DNA from 3 places in the Shewanella sp. BF02_Schw genome. Region 2 is predicted to be linked to each of the others. Evidence: predicted binding sites of a transcription regulator. Region 2 holds the regulator's gene; each other region holds the start of a gene.
What was found. Region 2 encodes MetJ, which represses methionine synthesis genes. Its sites were predicted from a motif close to TAGACGTCTAGACGTCTA; they were not measured.
Positions count from the first base shown of each region.

Region 1: a site for MetJ is predicted at 1,712-1,729, ahead of serA (phosphoglycerate dehydrogenase). Genes of this name have one in related genera too.
Region 3: a site for MetJ is predicted at 1,602-1,619, ahead of metA (homoserine O-succinyltransferase). Genes of this name have one in related genera too.

Region 1 is NZ_JABKAW020000002.1:652,695-655,985, forward strand. It holds gene HNW13_RS11255 (response regulator transcription factor) at 1-560, opposite strand, end outside; gene HNW13_RS11260 (DUF2238 domain-containing protein) at 1,041-1,664, opposite strand; gene serA (phosphoglycerate dehydrogenase) at 1,857-3,086, shown strand; gene ygfZ (tRNA-modifying protein YgfZ) at 3,253-3,291, shown strand, end outside.
Region 2 is NZ_JABKAW020000004.1:386,472-389,762, reverse strand. It holds gene metB (cystathionine gamma-synthase) at 74-1,243, opposite strand; gene metJ (met regulon transcriptional regulator MetJ) at 1,452-1,766, shown strand; gene HNW13_RS17020 (sulfite exporter TauE/SafE family protein) at 1,842-2,582, shown strand; gene HNW13_RS17015 (cytochrome c) at 2,947-3,276, shown strand.
Region 3 is NZ_JABKAW020000001.1:812,325-815,615, reverse strand. It holds gene HNW13_RS23615 (diguanylate cyclase) at 1-302, opposite strand, end outside; gene metA (homoserine O-succinyltransferase) at 398-1,342, opposite strand; gene HNW13_RS03725 (SDR family NAD(P)-dependent oxidoreductase) at 1,704-2,447, shown strand; gene ompW (outer membrane protein OmpW) at 2,523-3,170, opposite strand.

The DNA.
Region 1 (3,291 bases), on a different contig from region 2:
GTATGTTCACTAATACACAAACGCTGGGCAATTTCTTTATTACGCGCACCGCTAGAAACAAGCTGAATAATGGTTCTTTCTCGACTGGTTAATCTTTGGAGGATGGCCACGGTATCGGCAGGGATTTCAACGTTGGTATCGAGTTGCTGGACTAAACGTCTAAAAATCTTACTGATCAGTGGACGGTCGTACCACAATTCATCAGAAACCATTTTACGCAGACCCGTCAGCATTAAGTCCATGCGTTGATCACTGTATAACAAACCCCGTACGCCTAAGAGTAATGCTGACTCTTGATCAAGTGATCCACGTTCAACTTGGTACAATGCTACAGGGACATGCTCCACTAAACGCGATACCAGTAACGGGATGCCCTTACTGTCTAAGGCCGCACCTTTTTGTGAAACAAGATAAAAGTTGTTGGATTTTTTTTCTAACTCAAGCTCAGCCGCATGTTTTACAATTCGAGTTTTCAACCCGATAGATTCTGCCAAAATAGCTAAATGGCAAGGTGCTGCGATTTGGTGCAAAAACACCAACTCATCAATATTTGAACTCATCACTCTTCTCCCTGAAAAGTACATTATTGCTCAACATACCTTGAGCACATCCTGAGGCTATATACTATACGTAAATGAAATACGTTTACTAGCCTTCAAAACTAGGCTGAGCAGATAGTTTACTTTTTGTCGTTATATTAGAGCATGTTCTTTCTTCATTCGTTAATCGCGTTACGAGATAAATCGACTCACCAAAAAAGTGGCTATTAGGTTAAGTCGGTCATTATCAATCACGATTCTTATAATAAAAACCTTCCTATACAGCAAGCATAGTAAAAATTTGTTAGTTGATATGACTATTATGTAAGTCTAAAGTATGAATAGTAAATTTGACTGACTTTGCGTAGACTTTATCACTAACCCAAGACTGATAAGCTCATACTTTCAATTCGCTCAACATCATCAATCTCTCATCAATGCTAGCAGCCAAATTTACTCATTTTATGACAAAATAAGCTAACTAAATAAGTTAAGTGAGCCTTATGATAAAGACTGCTGGTTAAGCGCCATTTTGGTCGCTATTTGTTTATTATGAAGAGACGATAACAACAGTAAGCCACATACCCCACCAATTAATGCTAGAAACATGTCAGATTGAGTATCCCAAACATATCCTTGAGTGCCTAAAAATGCCTCGGCATTTTCACCGGTAGCAATGGCAACCCACCATTCAACTAATTCGTAAAAAGCTGAAAACGCCAACACAAAACATACTGCTAAAAACTGACACCAAGCACCTATTTGCATGACATGTTTACGAATAAATATTTCGCGAGCTAATATTACCGGAATAAAACCCTGAGCAAAATGGCCGACTTTATCGTAATTATTGCGCTCGCCGCCCATCACTTGCGCTAGCCAGTCAAATAACGGCACTTCAGCATAGGTATAACGTGCACCGACAAATAACACACAGCAATGCACTAAAATAAGTGCATAAGCTAACGTAGTCAGAGGAAAGCTTTTACGACTAAAAAATAAAATAGGTAATGCGATTAACGCAGGTATAGCTTCTAACCACCAAGTGAACATATCTTTAGGTGCGCTAACTGACCACAACAGTACTAATAGATAAATCCCTATCCATATAACCTTACTCTTCATCTTAATTCTCTCCATGAGATATTGTTCTCAAATTAGAATATAAACTTTAGCCATCTAGCCCTCTACAAGCGCTTAAAAAAGTGCTACTTTGATAATGCGCCGGAAGTCCGCATTTATATCATAACTATTAGTATAAGCATTAGTATAACCATTAGCTTAAGCACCATTTAATGATAAGAGGGTACCCATATCATGGCGAAACACTCGCTTGACAAGGATAAGATCAAAATCCTGCTGTTGGAGGGCGTCCACCAAACTGCGGTCGATGTACTAGAACGTGCAGGTTATACCAACATTGAATACCATAAAGCCTCGTTAGGCGAAGAGGCTTTGATTGCATCAATTAAAGATGCTCACTTTGTTGGATTACGCTCCCGCACCCAGCTTACTGCGGAAGTATTACACCGTGCAGAAAAGTTGGTTGCGATTGGTTGTTTTTGTATTGGCACCAACCAAGTCGATTTAGCCACGGCCGAGAAACTGGGTATTCCTGTTTTCAACGCCCCTTTCTCCAACACCCGCAGTGTTGCTGAATTGGTGATTGGTGAAATCATCATGCTGATGCGTGGCATTCCACAGCGCAATGCCATGTCACATCGTGGCGGTTGGTTGAAGAGTGCTAATGGCAGTGTTGAAGTTCGTGGTAAAACCTTAGGTGTGATTGGTTATGGCCATATTGGTACTCAACTGGGTATTTTGGCTGAAACCTTGGGCATGAGAGTGATTTTCTTTGATATTGAAGATAAGTTACCGTTAGGCAATGCCTCTCAAGTTCACTCTATGGACAAGTTATTGGCCCAAGCAGACGTTGTTAGCCTGCATGTACCAGAAACACCGCAAACTAAAGACATGTTCGCTAAAGCTGAATTTGCTCAAATGCGTCAAGGCAGTTTCTTTATCAATGCCTCTCGCGGAACTGTTGTTGATATCGAAGACTTAGCCGATGCCCTGAAGTCAGAACATCTTGCGGGTGCTGCGATTGACGTATTCCCGGTAGAACCTAAGTCGAATGATGATGAATTCATCTCTCCACTGCGTGGCTTAGACAATGTATTACTCACACCGCATATTGGTGGTAGTACTGCTGAAGCACAGGAAAATATCGGCGTAGAAGTGGCTGGCAAACTGGTGAAATACTCAGATAACGGTTCTACACTGTCTGCGGTCAATTTCCCTGAAGTGTCTTTAGCGCAACATAGCGGTACCTCACGCTTATTGCACATTCATCAAAACCGTCCTGGTGTATTGATTAAAATTAACCAAGCGTTTTCTGAAAAAGGCATTAACATTGCTGCTCAGTACTTACAAACCACTGCTGAAATTGGTTACGTGGTAATGGAAGTCGATTCTGATCAAGCAGAAGAAGCATTGGTTGAATTAAAATCTATTGAAGGCACTATCCGTGCGCGGGTATTGTTTTAAACTGACTTTTATAAGCAATTAACTTGAGTTAATTGTCTTCCTAAAAAAGCTACCTTGTGCACAAGGTAGCTTTTTTATTGGCTTTAAAACCATAGCCCCCTGTTGAGCATTCTATTAATCCGTTACACTCCAACCATACCGTCTTATTCACACGTTAGGGATAGTTATGACCATTTCAGTAAACCAACCAGATTGGGATTTTATC
Region 2 (3,291 bases):
CCAATAGTGTTGCAAGTGCATGTTTTGCTATTTTACCCAATTTGGTCGAAACCACAGCTAACTTAAACTCGAATTAAGCTGATTTTATCGCGGCAACAGCTGCTAGGCCTGCTTGAATATCGGCCAAGAGGTCATCTGCATCTTCAATACCGACAGATAGTCTCAATAAAGTCTCTTTAATACCAGCCTCTTGCCTTGCTTGTGGGTCCATTGCTCTATGGGTCATAGTGGCCGGAACGGCGACTAAACTTTCCACTCCGCCTAAACTTTCGGCAACACTAAACAACGACAGCGCCTTTAAAAATGCCACCACTTCCGCTTCGCCGCCGATTAACTCAAAACTTAACATAGCGCCAAAGCCTTGTTGTTGTTTTGCCGCAATTTCGTGACCTGGATGGTCTTTTAAACCCGGATAATACACCTTGGCCACCACATCACTGGCGCTGAGTAACTCAACAATCTTTTGTGCATTACGTTGATGCTCACGAATTCGTACCGCTAAAGTACGTAAGCCTCGGAGGGTTAAATAACTGTCAAATGCTGACCCCGTAAGCCCAAGAGTATTTGACCACCAATGTAACAACTCACCCACTTGAGGATCTTTAGCCACTACAGCCCCACCGACCACATCGCTATGACCATTGATGTATTTGGTGGTTGAGTGAATCACAATGTCTGCACCTAATAATAATGGCTGCTGTAATATTGGTGATAAAAAGGTGTTATCGACTGTCACTAGCGCGCCAACGTCATGGCAAGCGATACTAATGGCATTAATGTCTACCACCCGCAATAAAGGATTCGATGGCGTTTCTAACCACACCATTTTCGGTTTTTGAGCTATCGCTTTGCTCAGCGCTTGCGCATCAGTTTGATCAACAACCAATAACTTAAATTGGCCTTTTTTGGCCAAGTTAGTAAATAAGCGGTAACTGCCACCATAACAATCGTGCGGCACAACCAATAAATCCTCTGGGCCAAGTAAGCTAGTCACCAATGTAATCGCCGCCATGCCGGTACATGTCACCACGCCGGTAGCACCTTGCTCGAGTTTGGCGAGTGCGTCACCTAAAATACATCGAGTAGGATTACCCGAACGACTGTAATCAAACTCGCGCGGATTATTGTGGCCATCGAATGAATAATTGGTCGATAAATAAATCGGTGGCACGATAGCACCATGTTGTGTGTCTGTTTCAATACCTTGGCGAACGGCCAATGTGGCGTTTTGATGCTTAGTCATGGTAACTCCTAAAATTTCACAAACACACAAAGAGATGTCTAGACGTCCAAATTTACCTAAGAGATCCCCATCCGTCAACTTAAATAGACGTTTAGACGTCTAAACATCAAGAAATCTATTTGCAATCGGGATTAAATAGTAGCAATAATTTGACTAGAGATTGTAACGGTTTAAAATCTGCAGCGTATTTATCGTTAAGGGTAAGTTAATGACTGAGTGGAATGGCGAATATATCAGCCCATATGCCGAGCACGGCAAAAAAAATGAACAAGTAAAAAAAATTACGGTTTCTATCCCTTTAAAAGTATTAAAAGTACTGACGGATGAGCGGACGCGTCGCCAGATAAATAATCTGCGCCATGCAACTAACAGTGAACTGCTATGCGAAGCATTTTTGCATGCGTACACAGGTCAACCATTACCTTATGACGGTGATCTATCAAAAGATCAGCCTGATAGCATTCCAAGTGAAGCGAAAAAGTTAATGGATGATATGGGTATCGAGTGGGAAGAGCTCGAATAATTCACTGATTAGTCAATACCTCACAGACTTTGAAACGACCCTAATAAGAAGTCGTCATGTTTTTAAAGAGAACTTATGATGTCATTTATCGATCCAACGACCTTGATACTGGCATCGATTATCGTGTTTTTTGGCGCGCTAACCCAAAGCTTAATTGGCTTTGGGTTAGCCGTTGTTGCTAGCCCGCTGCTGTATATTGTTAATCCTCAATTAGTTCCTGTTCCTATTATTGTTATGGGCTTTGCCATTTCTGCAATGACCTTATTTAGAGAACGCGGTCATCTACAATTTAATGGTTTGCAATATGCCTTACTCGGGCGGATCCCTGGGGGGTTTTTAGGCGCTGGATTATTGCTGTTTGCCCCACAAGCCATACTAGGCTTAGTGATTGCAGGCATTGTGTTTATTGCTGTTATTCTTAGCATCTTTCGCTTTACCGCCCCTATTAATCGCCTCAGTTTATTTATCGCTGGGGTATTTTCAGGCATATTTGGCAATATCGCTGCTATCGGTGGTCCACCAATGGCCATTTTGCTTGCAGGCCAAGACCCAGGTCAGTTTAGAGCGGCATTATCTGCCTTTTTCGTGTTTAGCTCATTAATTGCCTTAGCTATTCTAACCATCGTCGGCTTAGTTGAAGTGAAGCATTTATGGCTATCACTGCTATTATTGCCTTCAGTCGTTGCTGGTTATCTTGTCTCAGGTAGATTAATTGGCCGCGTTGATAAAGATAAAACCCGCATAGTCACCTTAGTGTTATGTAGTATTAGTGCCACTGTGTTAGTGATTATGTCGACCAACACGTTAATGAGCTAATCAGCTAATCAGCTATTCTGTACCTGTAAACAAAACCAGCCATCAATGGGCTTGTTCGCTAATAATGATTAAAATCTTCCCCTTCTATTTATCAAGCAGTCTATTTCTCACCTAAAAACGCCATCAATAAGTATCAAAAAAACCACTTTTATCTCCTCTAGCAAAATCCTCATCTTGGCGCAATAGATCCACATCACACTAGTTCATTAGATTTCTTTCAATTAACTTTTTTTCAATTAGATTTTTCTCATGGATATGATCTACTTCAAATTAACACTACTCACTTTTAGGTAACATTGTTTACAGCAAAGAAATAATTAAATGCTGTTAATGCACAACCCTAATAAGCCCGACAGAGGACAAAATGATGAACACTTACATTAAAGTTGGTATCGCAGTTGCTATGGCATTATCACTTGGCACCCAAGTGATGGCCGCAGATGGTGGTAATCCTAAAAAAGGTAAGCACCTGTACAAAAAAGAATGTAAAGCCTGCCACAGCGCTAACAGTGAAGGTCCTGAATTAACCCCAATGACCAAAACCATGAGCCAATGGGATCGTTTCTTTACTCGTGATAAGCACAAAGCTAAACCTGCCGTTTTTGAAGCCTTATCAGAAAAAGACATAAAAGATATTCAACAGTTTTTATATGACCACGCCGCCGATTCAGACCAACCAGCTACTTGCGGCTAAATCATCAATGCTGAG
Region 3 (3,291 bases), on a different contig from region 2:
GGCCATTGAGCACTTTGTGGTCGCTGTTGTTGTAAAAAGTCAATGCGTTGTTGTGGTGAGCTTAATGTGGCTAACTGTTGTTTGATATCAGTAATTTTTGTGCTATCAGTAATTTCTGTGCTATCAGTATTATCGCTAACAGTATTGTTGCTAACAGTATTGTTGCTAACGGTATTGTCGCTAACATTGGCACCATTCATAATAGTGCCATTAGCGTCACTAAAAATGTCACCGGCCCCCCAGGTAGTTAGCGGCCAGCTTACTGCACACACCAATATTATCATCAACTTGGTTTTAACCATTTAACCTCGACCTTACAATAAAAACATCTAAGTTTAACAATAGCTTTTATCGAAACGAAGTCAACGTTAAAACGCTGGTGAAACTATATTCAAATTTACTTTTTACTTTCCCATGGTGTTTTCGCATTCATGTCAGACAAGTCATATGGCGTTAACTGGTAAACATAATAATTAAGCCAATTACTGACTAATAAGCTGCCATGACTATGCCAACGAACAATAGTATCTTGTGTTGGGTCATCTTGTCGGTAATAGTTTTGCGGAATATCTGGCTTGAGGCCTTCGCCAACATCGCGCACATATTCTTCATTCAAGGTGTCTTTTTGATACTCAGGGTGACCCATAACAAACACATTATGATTATCACGACTGAGCACAATATACGCGCCAGCCTCGTCTGATTCAGCCAACACTTCTAAATCTGGATGTTGACGAATTTGTTCAATATCCATTTCAGCAAATCGTGAGTGCGGTGCAAAAAACTCATCATCAAAACCGCGCAGTAGTGGGTGTGGGTCGCTGGTTCTTCGATGATTAAATACACCTGAACGTTTATTCGCTAATAACTGACGATGTAAATCATAAAGATGATATAAACCAGCATGAGCTGCCCAACATAAAAACAGTACTGAAGTGACATGTTGTTGTGACCAGTCAATAATTTCGCGAATGTGGTCCCAATACACCACATCTTTAAAATCAATTTTTCCTAACGGTGCACCTGTAATAATCAAACCATCGTAATTGTTATTTCTAATGTCTTCAAAATCACGATAAAAAGTATTCATGTGATCCACTGATGTATGCTTTGATTCCTTATCATGAATGCGTAATAAATCGACCCCAACTTGCAAGGGCGTATTGCCCAGTAATCGCAACAACTGGGTTTCAGTTTCGATTTTATTAGGCATTAGATTCAAGATTAATACCCGCATTGGACGAATGTCCTGATTAGCAGCTCGGGTTTCAGACATCACAAAGATATTTTCTGACTCTAAAATACCTGCTGCAGGCAGGTTATCTGGAATTCGAACCGGCATACGTCTCACCTTTAGATTAATTAAACACATGTACCTGATTAACCAACGTTCGGTTAACCAACCAGCCTTTTCACAATAACGTTAATGTCTGTTATGTCACAGTTTCAACATTCAGTTTAGCGCTAAAAACAGCGGTCATCATCGATTGTCAAATGTCGTTTGCAAACATAACTAACCTACTCACCCAGCCTAAACCGCGACAGAATGGCTTATTGCTAACGTTAATATCGGTCAATCTGTTAGATAACCATCATACACTTGGATGGCTAGAAGTCTACACGTCTCAAGTTGAATTTTTTTCTTACTTGTTATCAACTGATGTTATTTCTATTATGAGTCATTATTTTTGATGAGATGAATCATGTCTACAGCGACAGCGATGATTATTGGCGCCAGCTCTCAACTGAGCCAAGCCTTAGCCAGACAGTTATCTGCACAGCAAGTTTCGCTGGTGCTCTTTGTTAACGACCCTGAATCACTTAACGAGTTTAGTCAAAGTCTGCCTGGCGATGTCAGCGTATATCCGTTAGTAATTAATCAACCTGACACACTAATAGCACAGCTGAATGCCGCTTGGAGCAAACATAATGGCGCCCATTTGGTGATTGTTAATACCGGTGTTAATGACTACGATTCTACCCTGCCTTGGGCAATTGATAAGCACACTATCGATATTAACGTAATGGGCTTTGCTGCGGCAAATAACTGTATTTTTAAATTAATGTGCGAGCAAGGTTACGGCCAACTAGCCGCCATTAACTCAATAGCCGGTCAACGTGGAGGGCCTAATGTGGCTTATCATGCCTCCAAAGCCTTTGCTGAAAATTACCTGCAAGGCTTGAGTATGCATGCACAACGATTAAAGCTGCCTATTACCATTAGTGATATTCAATTAGGGTTATTTGATAAAGCCGTTCATTTGAATACACAATTGCTGTTGTCGCCTATCGATAAAGTGGCTACACAAATCATCTCAGCCTTGCAAAAAGGTAAACGCCGAGTGTATGTAACTAAACGCTGGCGCATTGTCGCGTGGATAAATCGTTTATTACCAGAGTACATTTACAATACTCGCCATTGGAAACCGCGTAAAAAGTCTCCATAAGTGCCATCAACAAAAACAGGAACCCGTAGGTTCCTGTTTCATATGTTCGTTTTTCACTAACGTATTCTACCTAGCTTAATAAGTATAACCGACGCTGATCATGTAAACCCAAGGATCAATGTCTGTATCAACCACAACATGATCTGCCCCCATATCAAAGCTCACATCCGTTGCAATTTGAGCATACCAAACAGACGCGTTAACCAACCATTTCTTGTCAATTTGATAATCAAGCCCAACTTGAGCCGCCATGCCCCAAGAGTTCGATAGGCTCAAATTATCTAAGCCAAGATCTTTCGCCTCTTGAGTAAATTCACTGTCATAAAAATTGGTAAAATTAACCCCTAAGCCAATATAAGGACGTAAAGCAGACTGTGAATCGCCAAAGTAATATTGTGCGACCAGTGTTGGAGGTAATTGCTTTGAGTCAGCAATTTTACCGAGTTCACCCAGTGACACATCGTGACTAAAAGGCGATGCCGCTAATAATTCAATACCGATATTATCAGTTAGCATATAACCAAAATTTAGCCCTAATTGGACATCGTTATCTACGCTAAATTCAGCAATATTTGCGACTACAGGGCTTGACTCATTTGGAGCAACCATTGCCACACCAGCACGAACAATAATATCTCCTGCTTGATGGGCCGCAGCACCAAATGAAAAACCAGCAGTTAATAAAGAAGCAGCAACTAAACTTAGGGTAATTTTCTTATTCATTTTTTAACACTCCTTGGCAATGACAACTAGATGCAATTCTGTGCATCCTTAACATTTGCGGTTAACCTACTGAAGTTAATCGTTAACATCATTGATTCAGATCAACAAAACAGCAGTACCC